Regions from separate parts of the Bradyrhizobium sp. A5 genome, predicted to be linked through region 2. Evidence: predicted binding sites of a transcription regulator. Region 2 holds the regulator's gene; each other region holds the start of a gene.
The links. Region 2 encodes LexA, which represses DNA repair genes until DNA is damaged. Its sites were predicted from a motif close to TGTTCNNNNTGTGTTCNG; they were not measured.
Positions count from the first base shown of each region.

Region 1 (7,670 bases), 1.4 Mb from region 2:
CAATCGCCGATCGGCCTCGTGCTCCAGGCCAGCGGCCAGGATCCGGTACAGGCCGGCGCACTCGGCTTCAACATCGTCAAGCACAAGCTCGCAGCCTTCGTCGTCAGCGCGTTCTTCTCGGGATTGTCCGGCGCGCTGCTGGTGTTCTACTTCGGCACGGCCTCGGTCGGCACCGTCGTCGACGTCGCGGTCGGCGTCAACGTGATCGTCTCGGCCGTGCTCGGCGGCCGGCGCACCGTGCTCGGCGCTGCACTGGGCGCGATCTTCCTGATCGTGGCCGGCGAATTCCTCAGGCCCACAGGCGAGCTTGCCACCTTCATCGTCTCGGCCGTCGCACTCCTCGTCGTGCTGTTCTTCCCCGGCGGCTTCCTCGGAGCGGCCCTCTCGCGTGAGGCGCGCTCGTGATGGATATGCGGCTTTCAAACCGGCCCGTGCTCGAAGTCCGCGGCCTCACCAAACGCTTCGGCGGTCTCACCGCGGTGAAGAACCTCGGCTTCGAGGTCAATGGCGGCGAGATCTTTGGCCTGATCGGGCCGAACGGATCCGGCAAATCGACCGCGATGAAGAGCGTGATGGGCATCGAGCGCCCGACATCAGGCGAAGTGATCTTCGAGGGCGAGAACGTTGCCGGCCTGCCCGCACACAAGATCGCGCGCAAGGGCTTCGGCATGGTGTTCCAGCACTCGCGGCCGCTGAACCGCCAGACGGTGCTGGAGAACATCCTGGTCGCGCTGCTGCCCGACAGCCTGTTCATGCTGTTCCCCGACAAGACGCTGGTCGAGCGCGCCAAATGGATCGCCGACCGCGTCGGCCTCGGCAACGTGATCAACCGCCGTCCGCCGACGCTGCCCTTCGCCGATCTGCGGAGGCTCGAACTCGCCAAGGCGATCGCACGCGACCCGAAAGTCGTGCTGGTGGACGAGCCCTTCGCCGGGTTGACCCGCGCCGAGGTCGACGTCTTCTCCAAGCTGATCCGCAGCTTCCGCGATGATGGCCGCGCGGTGATGCTGGTCGACCACAACGTCAAGAGCGTCGCCGCACTCGTCGACCGCGTCCTTGCGATGTATCTCGGCGAGGAGATCGTCACCGGCAAGGCCGAGGACGTCATGAAGAACGAAACCGTGCGCCGGGTCTATCTCGGCGGCGCCATCGAAACCCATGCGCGGCCCGAGACCAGCTTCAAGGACAAGGTGCCGCTGCTCCAGGTCGAGAATGTCAGCGTGTTCTACGGCAAGGCGCAGGCGCTGGAGAACGTCTCGATCCATGTCCACGAGGGCGAGTTCGTCTCCGTCGTCGGGCTCAACGGCGCCGGCAAGACCACGTTGTTCAACACCATCTCCGGCTTCCTGCCCTATAGCGGCGAGATCGTGCGCGGCGGCGACAGGCTACGCGGCACCAGTCCGGCAAAGATCGCGCGCAGCGGTCTGGTGCAATGCCCGGAATCCCGTGAGCTGTTCGGCGAGATGAGCGTGCGGGAAAATCTCGATCTCGGCGGCCAGCATCTCTCCGACGACAAGCGCGCTACCCAGCTCGCCTGGTTGTTCGAGCTGTTCCCGATCCTGAGGGAGCGCCAGAGCCAGATGGCGCAGACGCTCTCCGGCGGCGAGCAGCAGATGCTGGCGATCGGCCGCGCGCTGATGATGCAGCCGCAGATCCTGATCCTGGACGAGCCGACGCTGGGTCTCGCCCCCGTCATCCTCGAGCAATTGTCCAAGGCTCTCACGAAGCTGCGGCAGACCACGTCGATCACGGTGCTGCTCGGCGAGCAGAACGTCACCTTCGCGCTGCCGCATGCCGACCGCGTCTATGTGCTGGAGCATGCCAGGATCGTCTGGGAGGGCGATCCCGACGCTTCGCGAGCGAAGCCGGCGCCGACTTTCTTTAGTGCCCCATACCAACAACAAAACGATGAAAGGGAAACGACCATGAGACCATCGACACTTCTCGGCAGCAGTCTCCTCACCTCCGCGCTAGCGCTGTGCCTTGCCGCTCCCGCCTATGCGCAGTCGAACGATCCGATCAAGATCGGTGTCATTGCCGAGGTGCAGTCGATCGCGGGTGCCGCGACGCCCGGCGGCGCACAGATCGCTGCCGACGAGATCAACGCCAAGGGCGGCATTCTCGGCCGCAAGGTGGAGATCGTCACCTACGACAACAAGAGCTCATCGGCGGATTCGGTGCGCGCCTTCCAACGCGCGGTGAGCGAGGACAAGGTCTCCGCGGTGATCGCGAGCTATATCAGCGAGGTCGTGCTGGCGCTCGAACCCTGGGCGGCACGGCTGAAGATGCCGCTAATCACCCCCGGCGCCGCCTCGAATGAGATCACCAAGGCGATCCACAACGACTACGAGAAGAACAAGTACACCTTCCACGGCTATTTGACTTCGGCGGCCCAGGCGCAGCTCGTCTGCGATGCGGCCAAGGATCTCCTCGTCGACAAGCTCAAGTTCAAGACGGTCGCGATCATGAGCGAGGACGCCGCCTGGACCAAGCCGCTCGACGTCGGCTACGAGGCCTGCCTGCCGAAGGCCGGGCTCAAGGTCGTCGAGCATGTGCGCTTCTCGCCCGACACCACCGACTTCACCCCGATCTTCAACAACATCGAGGGCAAGAAGCCGGACGTGATCGTCACCGGCATCTCGCATGTCGGCGTACAGCCGACGGTGCAGTGGAAGAACCAGCAGGTGCCGATCCCGATGTTCGGCATCAGTGCGCAGGCGCTGAGCCCAACCTTCTGGAAGGACACCAATGGCGCCGCAGACGGCGTGCCCTCGCTCGCGGTGGCGACGCCTGATGTCGCCGTGACCTCCAAGACGAAGCCCTTCGCGGCCGCCTTCAAAGCCAAGTTCGGTTCGCCGCCGGCCTATACCGGCTACACCGCCTATGACGAGGTCTACATCATCACCGACGCGATCAAGCGCGCGGGCTCGACCGATCCCGACAAGATGGTCACCGAACTGGAGAAAACCGACTTCGAAGGCACGATCGGCAAGATCCAGTTCTACGGCAAGGACGACGAGTTCACCCACGGCATCAAGTCGGGCCCCAGTACGGTTTCCGGACTGGTGTTCCAGTGGCAGGACGGCAAGCAGATCGTGGTGTGGCCGGAGAAGATCGCGGAAGGCAAGATGAAGTTTCCGGCCTTCGTGAAGCTGTCGCAGTAACACCGGCGTCGGTCCTGGGAGGGCAGCGTAACGCCCATCATGCTGGCAAGGCCCGTCGCCGTACCGCGACGGGCCTTCGCTTTGTGCCGAACACAATTGGCATGCTGGCATCTGAGGACCCATCATGCGATCTTGCCGTTAATCTCCGATCGCAACCGGCCCAAGTGGCGTTGGTCGCGTGCGGGCCTGGAGCAGCAAGATGGACGATCGACCAACCCGACCGGACGGGACGACACGGGACGACGGCTTCGTTCGGGTGCGCGGCGCGCGTGAGCACAACCTCAAGAACGTCGATGTCACGATCCCACGTAACGCCCTCGTCGTGTTCACGGGCGTATCCGGCTCCGGAAAGTCCTCGCTCGCCTTCGGAACGATCTACGCCGAGGCGCAGCGGCGGTATCTGGAATCGGTGTCGCCCTACGCGCGGCGCCTCTTCCACCAGATGCAGATCCCCGAAGTCGACGACATCGAAGGCTTGCCACCCGCCGTTGCGCTCCAGCAGCAGCGCGGCGCGCCGACGACGCGCTCGTCCGTCGGCAGCGTGACAACCCTCTCGAACCTGCTCAGGATGCTCTATTCCCGGGCCGGCGACTATCCGCGTGGGCAACCACTGCTCTATGCAGAGTCGTTCTCGCCGAACACGCCGGAGGGGGCCTGCCCGACCTGCCACGGGATTGGCAGGATGCTCGACGTCACTGAGAAATCCATGGTGCCCGACGACACCAGGACGATCCGCGAGCGCGCCGTCGCGGCCTGGCCGAGTGCCTGGCAGGGACAGAACCTCCGGGACATCCTGACGACGCTGGGCTACGACGTCGACAAGCCCTGGCGTGAGCTTCCCAAAAAGGAGCGCGACTGGATCCTGTTCACGGACGAGCAGCCGACCGTTCCGGTCTATGCCGGCTACGACGCGGCCGAAGTCAAACGGGCCCTGCGCCGCAAGGAGGAGCCGAGCTATCAGGGCACCTTCACCGGCGCCAAGCGCTATGTGATGCAGACCTACGCCAAGTCCGAGAGCGCGATGATGAAGCGCCGCGTCGCGCAATTCATGATCACCCGCGACTGCCCGACCTGCCATGGCAACCGGCTGAAGCCGGAGGCGCTCAAGGTGAAGTTCGCAGGGCTCAACATCGCCGAGATGTCGCATCTGCCGCTCAAGCAATTGCAGGATCTGATCCAGCCGTTCGCACGAGTCTCGGCGGACAAGTCGGAGAAGACTGTCGTTGCCCGGCGCATCTGCGAGGATCTATCGGCGCGCCTCGCCGTCCTGCTCGACCTTGGCCTCGGCTATCTCGCCTGCGAGCGCAGCACGCCGACGCTGTCACCGGGTGAACTGCAGCGCTTGCGTCTGGCAACGCAGGTCCGCTCGAACCTGTTCGGCGTCGTCTACGTGCTCGACGAGCCCTCCGCCGGCCTGCATCCCGCCGACACCGAAGCGCTGCTGCGGGCGCTGGACAGACTCAAGCACGCCGGAAATTCGATCTTCGTGGTCGAACACGAGATCGAGGTCATAAAACATGCCGACTGGCTGGTGGACGTCGGGCCCGACGCCGGCGAAGGCGGCGGACTCATTCTCTATAGCGGGCCGCCCGCGGGGCTCGGCGAGATCGAGCAATCGCGAACCGCCCGCTATCTCTCACATCCAAGAAAGCCGTTGCCGACGACCCATCGCGAGCCGAAGGGGCATCTGAAGGTCAGGGGTGTGACCCGCAACAATCTGCGCGGCCTCGACGTCGACATCCCGCTGGGCGTCCTCGCCAGCGTCACCGGCGTGTCGGGCTCCGGCAAGTCGAGCCTGATCAGCCAATTCCTCGTCGACGCCGTGGCCGGCCATCTCGGCCACACGCTCGCCGCTGATACCGACGACGGCAGCCTTGCGCCCACGATCGAGACATTGGGCGGCAAGATCGTCGCCGGCCTCGTCGAGGTCGATCGCCTCGTCGTGGTGGATCAGAAGGCGATCGGCCGCACCCCGCGATCCAACCTTGCGACCTACACCGGCCTGTTCGACCATGTACGAAAACTGTTCGCGGCGACACCTCAGGCGAAGTCTCGCCGCTACGACGCCGGACGCTTCTCGTTCAATGTCGCAAAAGGCCGATGCAGCACCTGCGAGGGCGAGGGATTCGTCAGCGTCGAGCTTCTGTTCCTGCCCAGCGTCTATGCGCCCTGCCCGACCTGCAAGGGTGCTCGCTACAACGACAAGACGCTCGAAGTGAAAATCCGCAGCCGATCAATCGCGGACGTGCTGTCCATGCGCGTCGACGAGGCCTTCGATTTCTTCCGCGACGATTCCTCACTGAACCGGTCGCTATCGGTCGTCCGTGAGGTCGGCCTCGGCTATATCCGCCTCGGTCAATCCGCCACCGAACTGTCCGGTGGCGAGGCCCAGCGGATCAAGCTGGCGACCGAGCTCATGCGTCCGCAGCGGGGGCACACGCTCTATGTCCTGGACGAGCCGACCACGGGTCTTCATCCGCGGGACGTCGAACGGCTGATCGCCCAGCTTGAGCGGATCGTGGACGCCGGCAACAGCGTCGTCGTGGTCGAGCATGACATGGACGTCGTCGCTCACAGCGACTGGATCATCGATCTCGGCCCCGGCGCCGGCGACGAGGGTGGCCGTATCGTCGCATCCGGAACGCCACATCAGGTCGCTGGAGCCGGCGGGAAGACAGCACGCTATCTTGCTCGCCGCTTGAAACAGTAACCGCGCGCTGCTTCATGACTCATCTCGCAATTGCGTTCTGCGCCAGGAGGACAGAGCCAGACTTTAGCGATGTTGACTTTCCGCCGGCCCGCTCCCCATAATTCTCAAAAAATAACTGGCACGATCAACAAACGGTTTTGAGGGAGGATAGGATGCCGACTTCACGCAGGCAGCTGCTGAAGAGCTCGGCGGCTGCCGCCGCTGCACTCAGCCTCGATTGGACACGGGCCCAGGCGCAAGCCGAGACATTGCGCATCGGCCTGATCTACGACCTCACCGGCCCCTTCGCCGCCGGCGGCTCGGTCGCCTCCTCGGTCGGCGCGCAGATCGCCATCGACCTCGTCAACGAGAAGGGCGGCATCGGCGGCAAGACCAAAATTGTCCCTGTCGCCGCGGACTCCCAGAGCAAGGCCGACGTCGCCATCAACGAGGCCGAGCGGCTGATCAGCCAGGAAAAGATCGACATCATCAACGGCGTCTATTCCAGCGCGCATGCGGTGCCGATGGCGGCGAAGGTCGAGCAGCAGAAGAAGATCCTCTGGATCACCACTGCGGTCTCGACCGCCGTGTTCAAGGACAAGAACCTGCAATACGTATTTCGCGCGCAGATCCATTCGGATCAGTACGGCCAGGCCTTTGCCGGCTTCATCGCCGAGCACGCAAAGACAAAACTCGGCATGGAGCCGGGCGAGGTCAAAGTCGCGCTGATCCACGAGGACGGCCCCTATGGCGTCGGCGTCGCCGCCGCCGACGAGGCCTATGCCAGGCAGGCCGGCATCCAGGTCGTGATGCGCGAGGGTTATTCGGCTTCCGCGCCCGACCTCTCGGTACTCGTGACCAAGCTCAAGCGGGCCAAGGTCGATGTGATCTCGCATGCTGGCTACAATCCCGACATCACCCTGTTCCTGCGCCAGGCGCGCGAGAGCGGATTGCGCTTCAAGATGCTGTTCGGCGCCGGCGCGGGCTACAGCCAGCTCGACAAGCTGCGCGCGACCTTCGGCCCCGACATCGACAATTTCTGCAACATCGATCCGGTGCCGGCGCAGCTGCTCGATCCCGCCAAGCTCGCGCCGGGTATTGGCGACCTCACCAAGACCATGGTCTCGCGCTACCAGGCCAAGACCGGCGCCACCGACGTGCCGCCGCACTGCTCGATGGGGTTCAACCAGACCTGGGTGCTGCTCAACAACGTGCTGCCGGTCGCCAGGGAGAAATACGGCAGCTTCGAGCCCGAGGCCATTCGCAAGGCCGCACTCGACGTCGACATTCCCGCCGGCGGCACCATCCAGGGCTATGGCGTCAAGTTCTTCCCGCCGGGCACGCCGATGTCCGGTCAGAACGAGCGCTCGACGCCGGTGGTGATGCAGAACGCCGGCGAGCATATCTCGGTGGTGTGGCCGACCAACATCCGCACGCAGGACCCGGTGTTTCCGCTGCCGAAGGGATCGACTTACGGGGCGTGATGGCCGAACGCGTCACAGCGCGCTGCTTACCCTCCCGTGGAGGGTAAGTCGCCGTCCCTGCAGAGCCAGCGCCAATCGCGTTGCAGCCGGATGTACTTGCATCCTCTGGTAAGCCTCTTCACGCTGTGGTTGGAATTTCGACCACAAGGGAGCGCGCGCAGGTTGTGGGACGAAGTCTTATTGAAGCAAACGCCTTCTACAGTGTGATCTAGATGATTAACCCTGCTGCATTTTCGGGCGTACAAGCCGATCAGCCAGTGGATCGCCAGCGTCGGTAAAGGGGCTCGTATTATGAGCCGCCCAGCGGGGATCGGAAATTTTCACAGCGTGAAT
Region 1 covers NZ_CP148990.1:1,903,315-1,910,984, reverse strand. The annotation lists partial or broken gene WHZ77_RS09025 (branched-chain amino acid ABC transporter permease) at 1-405, shown strand, start outside; partial or broken gene WHZ77_RS09020 (ATP-binding cassette domain-containing protein) at 405-1,885, shown strand; gene WHZ77_RS09015 (ABC transporter substrate-binding protein) at 1,926-3,164, shown strand; gene uvrA (excinuclease ABC subunit UvrA) at 3,364-5,874, shown strand; gene WHZ77_RS09005 (ABC transporter substrate-binding protein) at 6,027-7,337, shown strand.
Region 1: a site for LexA is predicted at 3,251-3,268, ahead of uvrA (excinuclease ABC subunit UvrA). Genes of this name have one in related genera too.

Region 2 (7,670 bases):
ATTCCGCTGATCCTCAAGGGCATTGCCACCGCCGAGGACGCCCGGATCGCGGTCGATCACGGCGTCGAGTGGATCTACGTCTCCAATCATGGCGGCCGCCAGCTCGATCACGGCCGCGGCGCCATGCATGTGCTCCCGGAGATCGTCGATGCCGTGAAGGGCCGCGCCAAAATCATGGTCGACGGCGGATTCTGCCGTGGCACCGACATCGTCAAGGCGATCGCGGCGGGCGCCGACATGGTCGGCATCGGCCGGCTGCAATGCTGGGCCTTGGCGGCCAACGGCGAGGCCGGCGTGACGCGGATGCTGGAACTGCTGGAGGACGAGGTGCTGCGCTGCCTCGGCCTGCTCGGCGCCACCTCGTTCGCCGAAATTGACAAGTCCTGCCTGCACCAGGCCACCGCAACCAATGCGCCCAGCGTGTTCAGCGCGTTCCCGCTGTTCGACCACGATCCGTATCGCTACTGAGTGAAAGGATACAGGTGAACTCGCTCTCTCCCGGCAGCGCGGACGCGCTTCTGTTCGATCTCGGGCGCGTCGTGCTGGACATCGACTTCTCCAAGGCGATCGCCTGCTGGGCGGGACATGCCGGCTGCCCGCCCGAAGCGATCGTCGCGCGCTATGTTCGCGACGAGGCCTACCGGCTGCACGAGGTCGGCAAGATCAGCGACGAGGACTACTTCGCCTCGCTGCGCTCGTCGCTCGGGATCGGCATCTCGGATGCGCAGTTCCTCGAGGGCTGGAACGCGATCTTCGCCGGCGAGATGCCTGACATCGCCGAGCTGTTGCCGCGCGCGGCGAAGCAGCTGCCGCTCTACGCCTTCTCCAACACCAACCGGCCGCATGTGGACTATTTCTCGAAAGAGTATGCCGGGCTGCTCGACCATTTCCGCGGAGTGTACCTGTCGTCCAGTATCGGCCTGCGCAAGCCGGATGCGGAGGCCTTCGACCACGTCGTGGCGGCAATGGGCGTGCCGGCGAGCCGGATCGTGTTCTTCGACGATCTCGCCGAGAACATCGAGGGAGCCCGGGCATGCGGCCTGACCGCAGTGCACGTGACCTCGGCGACGGATGTCGGCAACGCGCTGAGGGCGCTCGGGATCTGACACAGAAGCAAACGGCCAATTCCCCGAACAATTTCAGCCGGCAATTCGGAACCAAAACACTCTGTGCAATTTTATACGCAGTTCCGGGAACGAATGCCCGCTTGCGGACTCATGAGTCTGTTGGGAATTTGGGATCGGACTTATCATCGTGCTGGGCAAAACCTACCTCACCAAGCAGGCCTCCCTGCTGATGAAATTCGCCAGAACCACCTCGGATTCTGACCTTTCCGCAAAACTGATCAGCAAGGCCGCCGACCTGAAAGCCCAAGCCGACCCGATGCCCGACAGGGACCAGGGCGCCGCAGCGCCGGATGTCAGTCCGCGCAGGTAGCCAAGGACGTGACCGACGCTAGCCGTGGCGCTCGTCATTCTCGTGCTTGCCATGGCCAAGCTGTTGCCGGTCTGTCTCGCCTCTCGGATCATGCCGCGGCGGAGCTGACGTCTATCCTTCGTTGACGTCCCCCTTCCTCCGCAAAGCAGACGACGCAGGATAAGTCATCCTGCGCCATCGCTGTTTTGCCTCCGCGCCTGCACTCAGCTAGAACTCTCGCCGCCGATTTGCAGAACGTGCTCGCAGGAGTCTTACCCGTGGCCTTGATGCCGGTTTCCGATGCGCTTGCCTCCGTGCTGGCGGGTGCAGAGCCTCTGGCCGAGGAAGCGGTCGCCCTCGACCAGGCCTTTCACCGCGTGCTCGGGCGCGATGTCGCGGCGCGGCGGACGCAGCCGCCGCAGGCGATGTCGGCGATGGACGGCTATGCGGTGCGCGCGGCCGACGCGGCGAAGATCGATTCCCAACTGACCGTGATCGGCGAGGTCGCGGCGGGCCGGCCGTTTGCGGGAACGGTCAGCGCCGGCGAAGCGGTGCGGATCTTCACCGGGGGCGTCGTTCCTGATGGTGCCGACGCCATCGTGATCCAGGAGGATACGGTTGCCGAGGGCAAGCGCGTCACGATCAAGGAAGCCGCCGTGACCGGGCGTCATATCCGTCCCGCCGGCGTCGACTTCTCGGAAGGAGACGTGCTGTTGCGCAAGGGGGCCCGCCTCACCGAGCGCGACCTCGCGCTCGCCGCCGGCATGAATCACCCGCATTTGCCCGTCCGCCGCCGTCCGAAGGTCGCCATCCTCGCCACCGGCGACGAGCTGGTGATGCCGGGCAGCGCGCCGGGTCCCGGCCAGATCGTCTATTCCAACGGCTACGCCCTGCACGCGCTCGCCCGCAGCGAAGGCGCCGACACCATCGACCTCGGTATTGCCGCCGACACACTTGCAGCGACCACAGCCGGCATCCGGCGTGCCCGCGAGAGTGGCGCCGATATCTTGATCACGACCGGCGGCGCCTCGGTCGGCGACCATGATCTGGTCCAGCAGGCGCTGCGGGACGAAGGCGTCTCGATGGCGTTCTGGAAGATCGCGATGCGACCGGGCAAGCCGATGATGAACGGCCGGCTCGGGGCGATGCGCGTGATCGGCCTGCCCGGCAATCCCGTGTCATCCTACGTGTGCGGCTTCCTGTTCATGGTACCGCTGATTCGTGCGCTGTCGGGCCGCTCGGTGATTCATCACCGCCGCGAGCGCGCGGTGCTCGGCCGCGACGTCCGCGCCAATGACCAGCGCGAGGATTATCTGCGCGCACGCCTCGAGCTGCGTGATGACGGCACGCTCGCTGCCATTCCCGTCAATCACCAGGATTCCTCGCTGCTTTCGAATCTCGCTGCAGCACAGGCACTTCTCGTGCGCGCGCCGTTCGCGCCGATGGCCGAATCCGGCACGCCCTGCGAGGTGCTGCGACTGCCCGTCTGACCGCCTCGTTCGCATGCGTTCTGCGAACTCTGCAGCGTTCACGGTAAATTAAGCAGTTGCGGAACATGTATCGAACATATAGTGTCCGTTCATGATTTGTTTCGAGCATGTAGCGGCTTACTGCTGAATTCAGCGTCTCGGAATCGGACGACATCAACCGGGGGATTTTGGTCGAGATGTTAACGCGCAAACAATACGAGCTTCTGCGATTCATCAGCGAACGGTTGAAGGAAAGCGGCGTGCCGCCCTCCTTCGACGAGATGAAGGACGCGCTCGATCTGCGCTCGAAATCGGGCATCCATCGTCTGATCACCGCGCTCGAGGAGCGCGGCTTCATCCGCCGGCTGCCGAACCGCGCCCGCGCCATCGAGGTGATCAAGCTGCCGGAGCTTCAGGCCGCCGCCGGCAGCCGCCGCGGCTTCACGCCGAGCGTCATCGAGGGCAATCTCGGCAAGGTGCGCACCACCTCCAGCCCGCCCGCCGACGAGGGCGAACGTCCCGTCGCGGTGCCGGTCATGGGCCGGATCGCAGCCGGTACGCCGATCGAGGCGTTGCAGACCCGCAGCCACACCATCAGCGTACCGCCTGACATGCTCGGCTCGGGCGAACATTACGCGCTGGAAGTGCGCGGCGATTCCATGGTCGACGCCGGCATCCTCGACGGCGACATGGCGCTGATCCAGCGCAACGAGAGCGCCGACACCGGCGATATCGTCGTGGCATTGATCGACGACGAGGAAGCGACGCTCAAGCGCTTCCGCCGGCGTGGCGCCTCGATCGCTCTCGAGCCCGCCAATGCGGCCTATGAAGTGCGCATCCTGCCGCCCAACAGGGTGAAGATCCAGGGCAAGCTGATCGGGCTCTATCGCAAGTACTGAGCAAATGCTGAACCTGTCGCCCGACCGCCGATTTGCGAGCGCGCGTTGACGATTGGAGCGGACGATTGTCCGCTCCCGCTGGATAGTCTTTCTGGTTTCGCGCAGATTATCCGGCCCTTCTTCCGGCGCTACATCCTCGACACGCCGCACAAAGCAGCGCTGCTTTGCGGCCTCAGGGCCCGAGGGGACGTCATGCGCAAGATCATCTCAAGTATAGTCGCGGCGGCGCTGATCGCAGCATCAGCGTCGCAGGCCTTTGCCGCACAGGCACGGCGCCCGATCCGCAAGGAGACAGTGGCCAGCCAGCAAATCCGCAGTGCCCACAACGCGACCGAGCAGTCCTCGCAACCGGGCTGGCAATATTCCGGCTGGTCGGCGCCTGCTGGCCGCTGACACGCGCGGCCTTTATGCACGGAAGCAGGCTTTGGTCCGGTGCATCCGAAAAAGATAATGTGATCGCAGATTGCGGCGGCGAGCCGCAGATTTGCCTACAACCGGGCAGACGCTTGGTGCTTCCACTCTGATAGAGGCCTCCGCCTCAGAAGAGGCGCGGGCTGCTATCTCGCATGAGGAGCACCCCGATGTGTGACTACAGCCTGCATGCCGTCGCATCGCGTCCCGCGGAAGTCGGCGAGACGATCGTCTCGACAACCTTTCGCGGCACCTCGACGCGAGGCTTTGCCTCCGCAGCAGATCCGGCCGTTGCGGTCTGCCTGTTGCCGGGAACGGAGCTCGCCTTCGCCGACAATGTCCGCTACGACAATCGCTGGATCTGGACGCGCAGCGTCAACTCCCGCGTCGGCAAGTTCGGCAAGATCGATCCGCACATTCCCGACCGTCATCATGATGCGATCGAATTCCCCGACGGCAAATACGTGCTGGTGACGCAGCTCGTCGAAGGCCAGCACGCGACCGTGCTGCAACTGCCGGTGACCCAGCCACTTGGCGAAAATAAGCCGCAGTCCAACGCCGACGGCCGACCGACGGTCACCCGCCTACCGATCGGCTGACGCAGCCATCCCCGGCCTTCCAGTCGGGACACAGGATTGAAATCGCCATCGCCGGCCGAGGCCGGCGACACGGATTGGCTTGCGTCTCCAAAACCCGAAGCGGCGAAGCCAGCCCACCATTCCTCCCCGCCGCACGAAGTTTGCGCGGTCCTGCCTGAATTTTGAACGTCCGTTTCCGCAAACAAATGGCCGATGCTGTCCCGGCTGGTGTCTTGGTTCGAGGCGGCGGGCACGTTCGATGAAGACCTTCATTCGCGTCGTTGAACTCTGGGTGCCCGACCGGACGCGGATGCGGTTGGAATTCGGCGGCGGCCTCTACAGCCAAGGGTTATCCGCGTTCAAGGCCGCCAGCGAAGATCTGCGTTTCGGGTATGACGAGGGCCTTCCCGGCAAGGCCTGGGCCTGCGGCCATCCCGTGATCCTCACCAAATTCGCCAACTCCTACTTCAAGCGGACCGATCAGGCCCTCGCAGCCGGCCTCACCTGCGGCGTGGCCGTGCCGGTGTTCGCCGGCGAATTCCTGCAAGCCGTCATGGTGCTCTTCTGCGGTGACGACGAGGCACATGTCGGCGCGATCGAGCTCTGGCACAACGACGCTCAAATCTCCCACGAGATGGCGCTGGTCGACGGCTATTACGGCGCGGCGGAGATGTTCGAGTTCAACTCCCGCCACACCAAGTTTCCGCGCGGCTTCGGCCTGCCCGGCCGCACCTGGAAAGCCGGCCTGCCGCTGATCATCAAGGATTTGCACGACGCCAAGAGCTTCCTGCGCTGGGAGGACGCTGCCAAGGTCGGGATCAATCTCGGTGTCGGCGTGCCCTACCGGACCGGCGCCGATCAGACATGGGTCCTGACCTTCCTCTCGGCGCAGGCAACGCCGATCGCGCGACGCTTCGAGATCTGGGTCCCGAACGAGGCCCGCTCGGCGCTGGTGTTTCGCGCCGGCGATTGCAGTGCGCAGAACGACCTCGCCGCGCTTTATGCGGATAAATCCATCGCCAGGAGCGACGGCAGCATCGGCGGCGCCTGGGCTACCGGCATGCCCGCGCTCAACGACGCGCATGACGGCTCGATCGCGGCAGCTCAGGCCCGCACAGCTGGGCTGAGCCAGATGGTGGCCCTGCCGGTGATCGGGAACGCCCGGCTCGAAGCCGTGCTCGCCTGGTACCTGTAAGCCGCCCGCTCAGTCCTCGGCCTGCAAGTCCGCCTCGGACGGCGTCGCGTCCCGGTTGCGGGGAGCGGCCACCTGCGGCGCGAGGCTCGCGCCGAAATCAGCCTCACCGGCGGTCGCCGGCGACCACGGGCGGTCAGTGCCCCTCGCCTTCATCGCCTGAACCGCAAAACCATCCCCTCGCTGTGTCAGTGCAAGCGCGCCCTGGGCCGAAAGACGCAGCCGGTCGACCACCATCGCCGCGCAATCCGGCGGCGCGGGCCGAGCCGTCACCACCAGCGCGGCGCGGCTGCAATCGTCCGCAAGCGCATCGATGCGCAATGCCAGCGCGACCAGGCGCCCGTCGGCAAGCGGCGTCACGCAACCTGACTCGTCGCAGGACACGCCGTCGCTGAGCGAGGCGCCGCCGGCGCCGCGCGGATCGGCGTCGGCCGCCAGCCACTCCTTCAACAGAAAGCTGTCCCTGCTCGCCCGGATCAGATGCAGGTGTCCGTCCCTGCCCCGCACCGCAACGCTCTGGCCGTCACCGGCGATGAGAATGTCAGGTTGCCGAACGAATAGGCCCCAGGCGATCGCAGCCAACAGCAACAGCCCGCCCGACCAGCGCAGCGGCGTGCGCAGCAGGCCCATCACAATGATCCCGAGGCTGGCCGCGATCAGTGGCGCAATGCCGAAAGCCGGGATGCGGCCGATCGCGCCCGGCAACGCCGCCACCCAGCGCGACACCGCGATCATCCAGTCGATGCCGATCCCCATCAGCCACCAGAACACACCATCTAGTCCGAACGGCGCCGCAATTAGTCCCAGCAGTCCGGCCGGCATCACCAGCGCGATCCGCGCCGTCGCCGAATGATCGGGCGAGACGAACAGGTTCGGCATGCCGATCTGCACCAGCGCCACCAGCCCGAGCGTTGCCGCGAACGACATCTGAAAACTGGGATGAACGAGCGACTCCGGCGCCACCGCGAGCACGATCAACGCGGCCACCGCCAGCGTGCGGAAGGTGATGGCGCGCCTATCGACCATCACCGCGATCAGGACCACAGCCGTCATGAAGAACGATCGTTGCGTCGCGACCTCCGCCCCCGACAGCAGCAGGTAGAACGCGGCTGCGACGAGCGCCGCAGCCGCCGACCACTTCTTGATGGCAAAGCCGACCGCCAGTCCCGGGATCAGAGCCAGCAGTGCACGCACCGCGAAGAAGACCACGCCGGCGACGACGGCCATGTGGTAGCCGGAGATCGAAAGCACGTGACCGAGCCCCGAGATGAACATCGCATCGTTCACGGGCGTGGTGATCGCATCGCGCCGACCTGTCAGCAGCGCGGTCGCGATCGCGCGGTTGTCGCCGTCGAGCGTGGCCCGAATGCGCGCATCGATTGCATCGCGCAGCCCCTGCATGATCGCGGCATAGCGCAGCCGCAGTCCACCGGCATCAGGCGGCACGGAGGCAGCGATCGCGCCCATCACGAAGCCGGACGCACCGATGCCCTGAAAGAACATGTCGCGTGAGAAATCGTAGCTGCCCGGGCGCACCGGCGAAATCGGCGGCATCAACCGCGCCTTCAGCTGCACGAAGCTGCCGACCTCGGGGGCTGTCCCCTTGCGCACCGAGAGGCGCACGCGCTCGAGCTTGACGTCGCTGCGCTGCGCCTCCATCGCGGTGACGCGCAGCACGAAACGGTCGGTGCGCTCGCGGATGTCA
Region 2 covers NZ_CP148990.1:3,290,382-3,298,051, reverse strand. The annotation lists gene WHZ77_RS15775 (alpha-hydroxy acid oxidase) at 1-468, shown strand, start outside; gene WHZ77_RS15770 (HAD family hydrolase) at 477-1,106, shown strand; gene WHZ77_RS15765 (hypothetical protein) at 1,255-1,437, shown strand; gene glp (gephyrin-like molybdotransferase Glp) at 1,695-2,906, shown strand; gene lexA (transcriptional repressor LexA) at 3,083-3,784, shown strand; gene WHZ77_RS15750 (hypothetical protein) at 3,830-4,177, shown strand; gene WHZ77_RS15745 (hypothetical protein) at 4,366-4,794, shown strand; gene WHZ77_RS15740 (GAF domain-containing protein) at 5,033-5,968, shown strand; gene WHZ77_RS15735 (ComEC/Rec2 family competence protein) at 5,978-7,670, opposite strand, start outside.

Region 3 (7,670 bases), 2.0 Mb from region 2:
AGGTCAACATCCTCCTCGTCGACGACCAGCCGGCCAAGCTGCTCGCCTATGAGGTGATCCTGAAGGAGCTCGGCGAGAACCTCGTGACCGCCTCGTCGGGCCGCGAGGCGCTCGAGGTGCTGCTCAAGACCGAGATCGCGGTGATTCTGGTCGACGTCTGCATGCCCGAGCTCGACGGCTTCGAGCTCGCCGCGATGATCCGTGAGCATCCGCGCTTCCAGAAGACCGCGATGATCTTCATCTCGGCCATCCAGGTCAGCGACATCGATCGGTTGCGCGGCTACGAAATGGGCGCGGTCGACTACGTTCCGGTCCCGGTCGTGCCGGAGGTGCTGCGCGCCAAGGTCAAGGTGTTCGCCGAGCTTTATCGCAAGACCCGCGAGCTCGAACGGTTGAACCAGGATCTCGAGGACCGCGTGCGCGCCCGCACGGCGGAGCTGGAGAACTCCACCGCAAAGCTGCGTGAAAGCGAAGAGCGGCGCAGCATGGCGATTGCCGCCGGCAAGATGGGGTCCTGGGACTGGGACTGGGTCAACGGTGACTGGATGTGGGACGATGGCCAGTATCGCATTTTTGGTGTGACGCCCGAAACCTTCAACGTCACCTCGGCGAACATCCAGGCATTGCTGCACCCCGATGATGCCGACCAGTTCAGCAAGGCCATAGCGGCGTTCAATATGGGGGTGCACGCCCATGAAGGCGAGTTTCGCGTCAGCCGTCCCGACGGCGAGGTGCGCTGGTGCGTCGGCACGGCGGCCGCCACGCTGGACCCGAGCGGCCGTGTCGTGCGGGTAAGCGGCGTTACCGTGGACATCACCGAACGCAAGCGCGCGGAGGAGAGACAGAATCTGCTGGCGCGCGAGGTCGACCACCGCGCCAAAAATGCGTTGGCGCTGGCGCAGTCGATCGTGCGCCTCACCCGTGCCGACGAGGTCAAGGCTTACGTCAACGCCGTCGAGGGACGCATCAATGCGCTGGCGCGCGTCCACACGATCCTGTCGCTGTCGAGCTGGCAAGGCGCGGAGCTCTCCAAGCTGATCGAGGAGGAACTTGCACCTTATTCGCTCGGAGGCCAGATCAAGCTGGCGGGTCCCGAGGTTCAGTTGCTGCCGGCGACCGCGCAGACGCTGGCGCTGGCGCTGCACGAGCTTTTCACCAACTCGGCGAAGTACGGCGCGTTGTCGGCGCGGGCGGGTCGGCTTGCAATCGGCTGGCAGGTCGAGGACGACCACCTCACATTGACCTGGGACGAAACCGGCGGTCCGCTGGTCGGGCCGCCGAAGTCCCGCGGCTTCGGCACACGGAGCCTTCTTGCCAGCGTCGAATCCCAGCTCGGCGGACAGGCGGAGTTCAACTGGCGGCCCGAAGGCCTGTTGTGCCGTCTCGAGGTGCCGCTGACGCTAAAGGGCGCAGCGCCGACCAGCGCGGGAAAGTTCGACCCGGTTCCCTCCGGGGCTCTTCAGCGGGCTTCAGGTTAGCGCGACGCGACGACCCTGATACGCGTCATCGGCCAAGACTCGTCAGCCAGACGTCCTTCCAGCCATGCTTCCGTTTGCGAGAGATCACGCAGCGCCCGCGCGTAGCGTCGGGCTGCGCTCCGCTCGGCGCCGCGCGGCAGCTTGCGTGCCTTGCGCAGCATGTCCGCGGCCGCGTTGCGATAGGCGAGCGAGCGATAGAGAAATACGACCTTACCCATATCGGAGTTCCCGTGTTGATGCCGTTCATCCTCGCAATACCGGCATGAACGTCGGATGAAGCAGGTGATGACAATTCCTTCATGAAGATGGAACCGGGGATCAGGTTGCGCGTTTTGTACGCAAAACGGAGGGCGGTTCCATGCGTGCGAAGAAGTCGCCCAAGACGTCGCGGAGCCTCGTCTCTCCCGCCGGAATCATCAAGCTAATGACCCACGCAATGATGGGCGCCGCCCTCGGCCTTGCCTTCGGTCTCGCCCTCATCCTGACCAATCCGGCCGTCGTCAGCTTGCTGAATCACGGCGGGGATTCGGCAGCGGTCGCTTTGGTTCTCACCTTGGTAACCACCTTCGCGATCGGCGCGACGCTCACGGGAATCGTGTTCATGATCGCCGAGGACAAGGAATTTTGAAGCGCGCGTGAAGCGTATGGGGCCGCTCAATCGGAACTCCCGCGGTGAATGGCGGTTGGCTGCCTGCGTCAATTCAACTCAGGGAGTTCCCGCGTATGAAGACCACCAAGCTCGCTCTCGCCGTGATGCTGGCCACCGGCGTCACCGCCGCCCCGTTCGCCGCGCAGGCGAAGTCGCACAAGGCCAAGCACGAATCCGCGACCCAGTCGTCGCAGACGACAGGCGCGAACACGAAATCCAAGGGTGCCGATCCTTCCGGCCAAGGCGGCTCCGGCCCCGGTTCCGATCAGGGCGGCACCATGACGAACAACAAGGGCACAACCAACAGCAAGTAGCGCCAGCCGACAAGGCAATCAAAAAGCCCCGCTGCGACGCGGGGCTTTTCTCTTCGACGATCAATCGAGCGCGCGTCGGCTTTAGCCACCCGGATGTCAGTGATTGCCTGGACGATCGACTGCGGAGCTTGTCTTCACGAGTGATCGAGCTGCGCACGCTTGCGTGCGATCAGGAGCTGGGCCGCGGCATCGTCGAGGCCTTCGCGCTGCAATTGCCGGATGGCTGAGCCGAGCTCGAGAATCTCTGCGCGCAACCTCAAGATCCGGTACGCGTCCGGGTCTTCCTCCACCGCACGCTCCCAAAGCTTTCAGCGGCGCGCGATCGCACGCAGGGGGTTGCTGGCTGTCTTGACGGGACGAAGGCGCACCCGGCCGCGAACGTCTGGCAGGACGTCGCCGCCGCCGGCAGCCTTCCATTCGCCGATCAGCAGGCTGATTTTCCGGCGCAGATCCATCTGCGCCAAGGCCTTTTCCGTGCAGTCGCGATCGCGATCGACGAGGTCGCGCACAGACGCCTCGATATCGGCCATCTCCAGCCTCAAGACACTGATTTTACGTCGAATTTCATTAATTCTGTTGTCCATGGCTTGTTAGAACAAAATAAGAACATATAGTCAAGCCGCGATTCCAGCACGGAGAGGTCAGATGCAGGTTCAGGGTAAATATGACGCCAGGGCTTTCCTCGCGGAGCAGATGACGCGGGCGCAAGGCCTGAGGTTGAAGCGGCTGAGCGAGGAGGCCTATCAGCCCGCCCAATACAATCGGGATCTGTCCTCCGCCGAGGCCGCCCATCGCATCCAGGTGCTCGAAGCGGAGATCGAGTTGGCGAACTCGTTCTGAGGCGCGCGCCTGGAACGTTGCGTCAGCGCTACGGTTCTTTCCCTTGGCCAAGGGTGAGAGTCGATGGCACGCAAGGCAACGAAACCCCGCTATTCCCGCAGCGCCGGCGATGATGTCGAGCGCGAAATGCGTCGTTACAAGAAGGGCACCGCGAAAAGCGGCCCGGGCGGCCGTGGTGGACGGGTGAAGAGCCGCAAGCAGGCGATCGCAATCGGCCTGTCGGAAGCGCGCGCGAAGGGCAAGAAAGTCCCGAAGAAGGCGTCGAAGCGAAAGACGACCAGGAAAACGGCCAGGAAGACAACCAAGAAGACGAAGAAGAGCTCGAAGCGCAAATCCAGCAAACGGTGACGCTGCGTCAGATCATGCTGCCCGGCATGAAGCAGCGGATCGATATCCCGAACGCGGTTTTGACCGGCCACACCATGGTGCGGCCGGCACGGTTCGGCTCGGTGATGACGGCCTCGTCCGGCACGTCGATCCACTGCCCGTCGAGCCGCACCCGATAGTGTCCGTCATGCGATTCCCAATCGGGATCTGACACCGCAAATCCGTCTGCATCCGAGCAGCACGGGCCGAGATGGCTGCGAAGGCTGTCGAACCAGGGTTTAAGAGCTGAGTTGGCGTAGCGGCCATCGTCGCGCCCGAGGGCGCTTCCGCTCGTCATCACGATCGGCGCTGCCAACAGCGCACACCTCAGCGAGAGCTTCAATCGATCCATGTCGGCACCGATCAAACGCAAACGCCAGGCTCCACAAGACGGCCAGACGTTCGGAGTTCCACTCTTGTCTTTTGCCCTGGCGCCGTCATTGGCGCCAAAGCGCAACACGCGCCTCCGGACAGTGACGAGCGAACGCGGCTTTTTCGGACGAACCCGTCATCATCGCTGCCGTTAACGCGAATGTTATCGGCGGCCTGTGGGTATCTCGGATGCAAACGAGAAAAGGCGGCCCGAAGGCCGCCTTTTTGCGTTTGCGCCGGAATAGCTCGACTTACGCGAGCGGCACCGCGACGAACCGTGTCGCCTCCGCGCTCTTTACCTGCAACAGCACGCTGTTCCTGCCGGACGATTTGGCCTGCGCCAGCTCGGACCGGACCTCGCCGACATTGGCGACGGGCTTGCCGCCGACATTGAGGATCACGTCGCCGGTCTGGATGCCACGTTGCGCGGCCGGCCCCTCCGGATCGACCTCGGTGACGACGACACCCTTCTGGCCCGCGCCCTGGACGTCGCCGGCCGGAGCCAGGCTGAGCCCGAGGCGCGGTGTGCCGGCGCCGGGCTGCGCCTTGCCCTCACCGGACTTTGCGTGCTGCTCGTTCGGCAACTCGCCAAGTGCCAACGTCACGGTCTTGCTGTCCCCCTTGTGGAAGACATCGAGCTTCACCGAGCTCCCCGGCGCCAAGGTGGCGATGGTGCGGGCGAGATCGCGGGAGTCCTTGGTGGCCGTGCCGTTGACGGCGGTGATGACATCACCCGCCTCGATGCCCGCCTTCGCCGCCGGACTTCCATCCTGCGGAGTGTCGACGATCGCGCCGCGCGCTTCCTTGAGACCGAGGCTGTCGGCAATGTCAGCAGTCACCGGCTGCACCTGCACACCGAGCCAGCCGCGCGTCACCATGCCCTTGTCCTTCAACTGCGCGACGACGAGTTTTGCGGTCGAGGCCGGAATGTCGAAGCCGATGCCGACCGAACCGCCCGACGGCGAGAAGATTGCGGTGTTCACGCCGATCACGTTGCCGCTCATGTCGAAGGCCGGACCGCCGGAATTGCCCTTGTTGATCGGCGCGTCGATCTGGATGAAATCGTCATAGGGACCATTGCCGATGTCGCGGCCGCTGGCCGAGACAATGCCGGCGGTCACGGTGCCGCCAAGGCCGAAGGGATTGCCGACCGCGACCACCCAGTCGCCAATCCGCGGCTTCTGGTCGGAGAATTTGACGAACGGAAAGTCCTTCTTGCCATCGACCTTGATCAGCGCGAGATCGGTCTTGGGATCGGTGCCGACCACCTTCGCGGTGTAGACCGTGCCGTCGTCCATCGTCACCTGCACCGACTCGGCGTGGTCGACGACGTGGTTGTTGGTCACGGCATAGCCGTCGGCGGAGATGAAGAAACCGGATCCTTCACCCGTGATCGTCTGGTGGCGCTGACGCGGCATGCCGTTCATGCCGCCCGGGCCACGGAAGCCGAACTGCCGGGAGAACTGGTCGAGCGGCGAATCCTCGTCGGAGTCCATCCGGTTCTGTTGCAGCATCGCGCTCTTGTCGTTGTCCTGGTCGATTTTGACCCGCACCGAGATGACGGCGGGTTTGACCTTGCTGACGAGATCGCCGAAGCCCGGCGGCGTCGCGGCAGCCTCGGCGGCCTGCGCCGGTGCGATGAAGGAGGCCATCCCGAGCGGCGAAGAGCCGGGAGAACTGGCGAGCACGGCCACGCCAAGCGCGGCCACGGTGCCGAGCAGCGCAAGCCGGCGCGGCTTCAGGATCGTGCGGGACGAGGTGGTGTCGGAATTGACGCGGTCGTTCATGTCGAAATGTCCATGTTGGGTAAGTCGCCTTGCACCCAACATGGACATCGTCACCTTACGGGGTCCCGTCCAGCCGATTAAATCTTGGCAAAGTTGCTGCGACCGGCGGCACGGCCAGAAGTCGCAGTTGCACATTTGATGCAGCTCAACACAGGCCCCGCGCGAAGTGACAGACTGTGACTATCGGATGCAGTCCATCGGAGGCGCGCCATGTACAAAGACATTCTCGTTCACGTCCCAACCGAACGCCCCATGCGCCCCGTGATCGACGGATCGATTTCGCTGGCCGCGCAGCTCAACGCCCATGTCGACGCTGTCGCCGTCGGCTATGTCGCAACCAGCACGGCTTACGTGATGGAAGGCGGCGCCGCAGTGGCAGCGGTGTTCGAGATGGAACGTGAGCGCGCGGTGGAGCGGGCCGAAGCGGCGCTGACGGTGTTCAAGACCGAAGCCGCGAACGCCGGCCTTTCCTTTGCATGCCACCCACTCGGCGCGATCCCGGCGGATGCAGCCGCCTTGCTCGGCGAGATGGCGCGGCTGCACGATCTCAGCATCGTGCTACAGCCCGAACCAGCGCAAGGCTCATTCGACAACGACGTGCCCAGCGAGATCCTTTTCCAGGCGGGCGGCCCGGTGCTGTTCCTGCCGTACAATTTCCGTGGCGCATTCAAGCCGAAACGAATCGGCATCTGCTGGGACGGCAGCCGCCTCGCCGCCCGCGCGATGCGCGATGCCGCACCGTTCATGGCTCGGGCCGAGGAGATCGTGATCATCACCATCAACGAGGCCGACGCGGTTCCCGACGACGTCTCGGCGCGCAATTTGGCAAAGCATCTCGGCCGACGCGGATTGTCGACCCGCACAGCCAGCCTGTCGGCCGCGCGCGCCGACATTCAGCCGACCATCCTGTCACTGGCAGCCGACGAGAACCTCGATCTCCTCGTCATGGGCGGTTACGGCCATTCGCGATTGCAAGAGCGCCTGCTCGGCGGCGTCACCCGCGCCATGCTCGAAGCCATGACGGTCCCGACGCTGATGTCGCATTAACGATGCCACTGCGACGACGTCACGCTGCGACCGGCGTCTCCCAAACCGCGGGCGCGGCGGCGTCGTCTTCGCGCTGGGCATTGCACGCGTCAAAATGCGCCTTCAGCGCGATTTCGGCGAGATGTTCGAAATGTTCGGCTTGGCCAAGAAGTTGCCAGTTCTGGAGCGGCCGGTAGGCCGCCTGCTGACGACAGAGGGACGCCAGCGCCCGGTAGCGACGTACGTTCTCCATGAGACCCTCCCTCGCATTCAAATGCCTTATGGCCCTTATTTACGTCAGGCGGATGGCGGTTGTGCAAAACATTTGCTGCATGCACAGCGCGCCCGACCGCGGTCGACTTTTGAGAAATGCGCTCGCGGGCGTTGGTTCCTATCGCACCGTGGAACCGGTCTCGTCAGGCATGACGCTGGCTAGGCGGAAAGGCGCTGTTCCACGGTCACGCCGATCAGATCGAGATACCGTTCGATCGGTTCAGGCCGGCCAATGAGATAACCCTGCATCTCCTCGCAGGCCTCGCGCGCGAGAAACACCCGCTGCGCTTCGGTCTCCACCCCTTCCGCAACCACCGGAATCTTCAGGGCATGCGCAAGGCTCAAGACCGCGCGAACGATCTCGGCCGATTGCGGCCTCTCTTCGAGATCGGAGATGAAGCTGCGGTCGATCTTGATCTTGTCGAACGGGAACGACTGGAGATAGGACAGCGAGGAATAGCCGGTGCCGAAATCGTCCATCGCGATGCGGATGCCGAGCGCCTTCAGCCGGCGCAGCAGGGTGAGCGCGCGGGTGAAATCGCCGATCAGAACGCCCTCGGTAATC
Region 3 covers NZ_CP148990.1:5,331,893-5,339,562, forward strand. The annotation lists gene WHZ77_RS25400 (HWE histidine kinase domain-containing protein) at 1-1,478, shown strand, start outside; gene WHZ77_RS25405 (hypothetical protein) at 1,475-1,696, opposite strand; gene WHZ77_RS25410 (hypothetical protein) at 1,915-2,106, shown strand; gene WHZ77_RS25415 (hypothetical protein) at 2,202-2,441, shown strand; partial or broken gene WHZ77_RS25420 (hypothetical protein) at 2,538-2,731, opposite strand; gene WHZ77_RS25425 (hypothetical protein) at 2,750-2,971, opposite strand; gene WHZ77_RS25430 (DUF3072 domain-containing protein) at 3,087-3,281, shown strand; gene WHZ77_RS25435 (DUF6496 domain-containing protein) at 3,345-3,629, shown strand; gene WHZ77_RS25440 (hypothetical protein) at 3,637-3,999, opposite strand; gene WHZ77_RS25445 (Do family serine endopeptidase) at 4,271-5,806, opposite strand; gene WHZ77_RS25450 (universal stress protein) at 6,017-6,853, shown strand; gene WHZ77_RS25455 (hypothetical protein) at 6,873-7,085, opposite strand; gene WHZ77_RS25460 (putative bifunctional diguanylate cyclase/phosphodiesterase) at 7,265-7,670, opposite strand, start outside.
Region 3: a site for LexA is predicted at 3,033-3,050, ahead of WHZ77_RS25430 (DUF3072 domain-containing protein). Genes of this name have one in related genera too.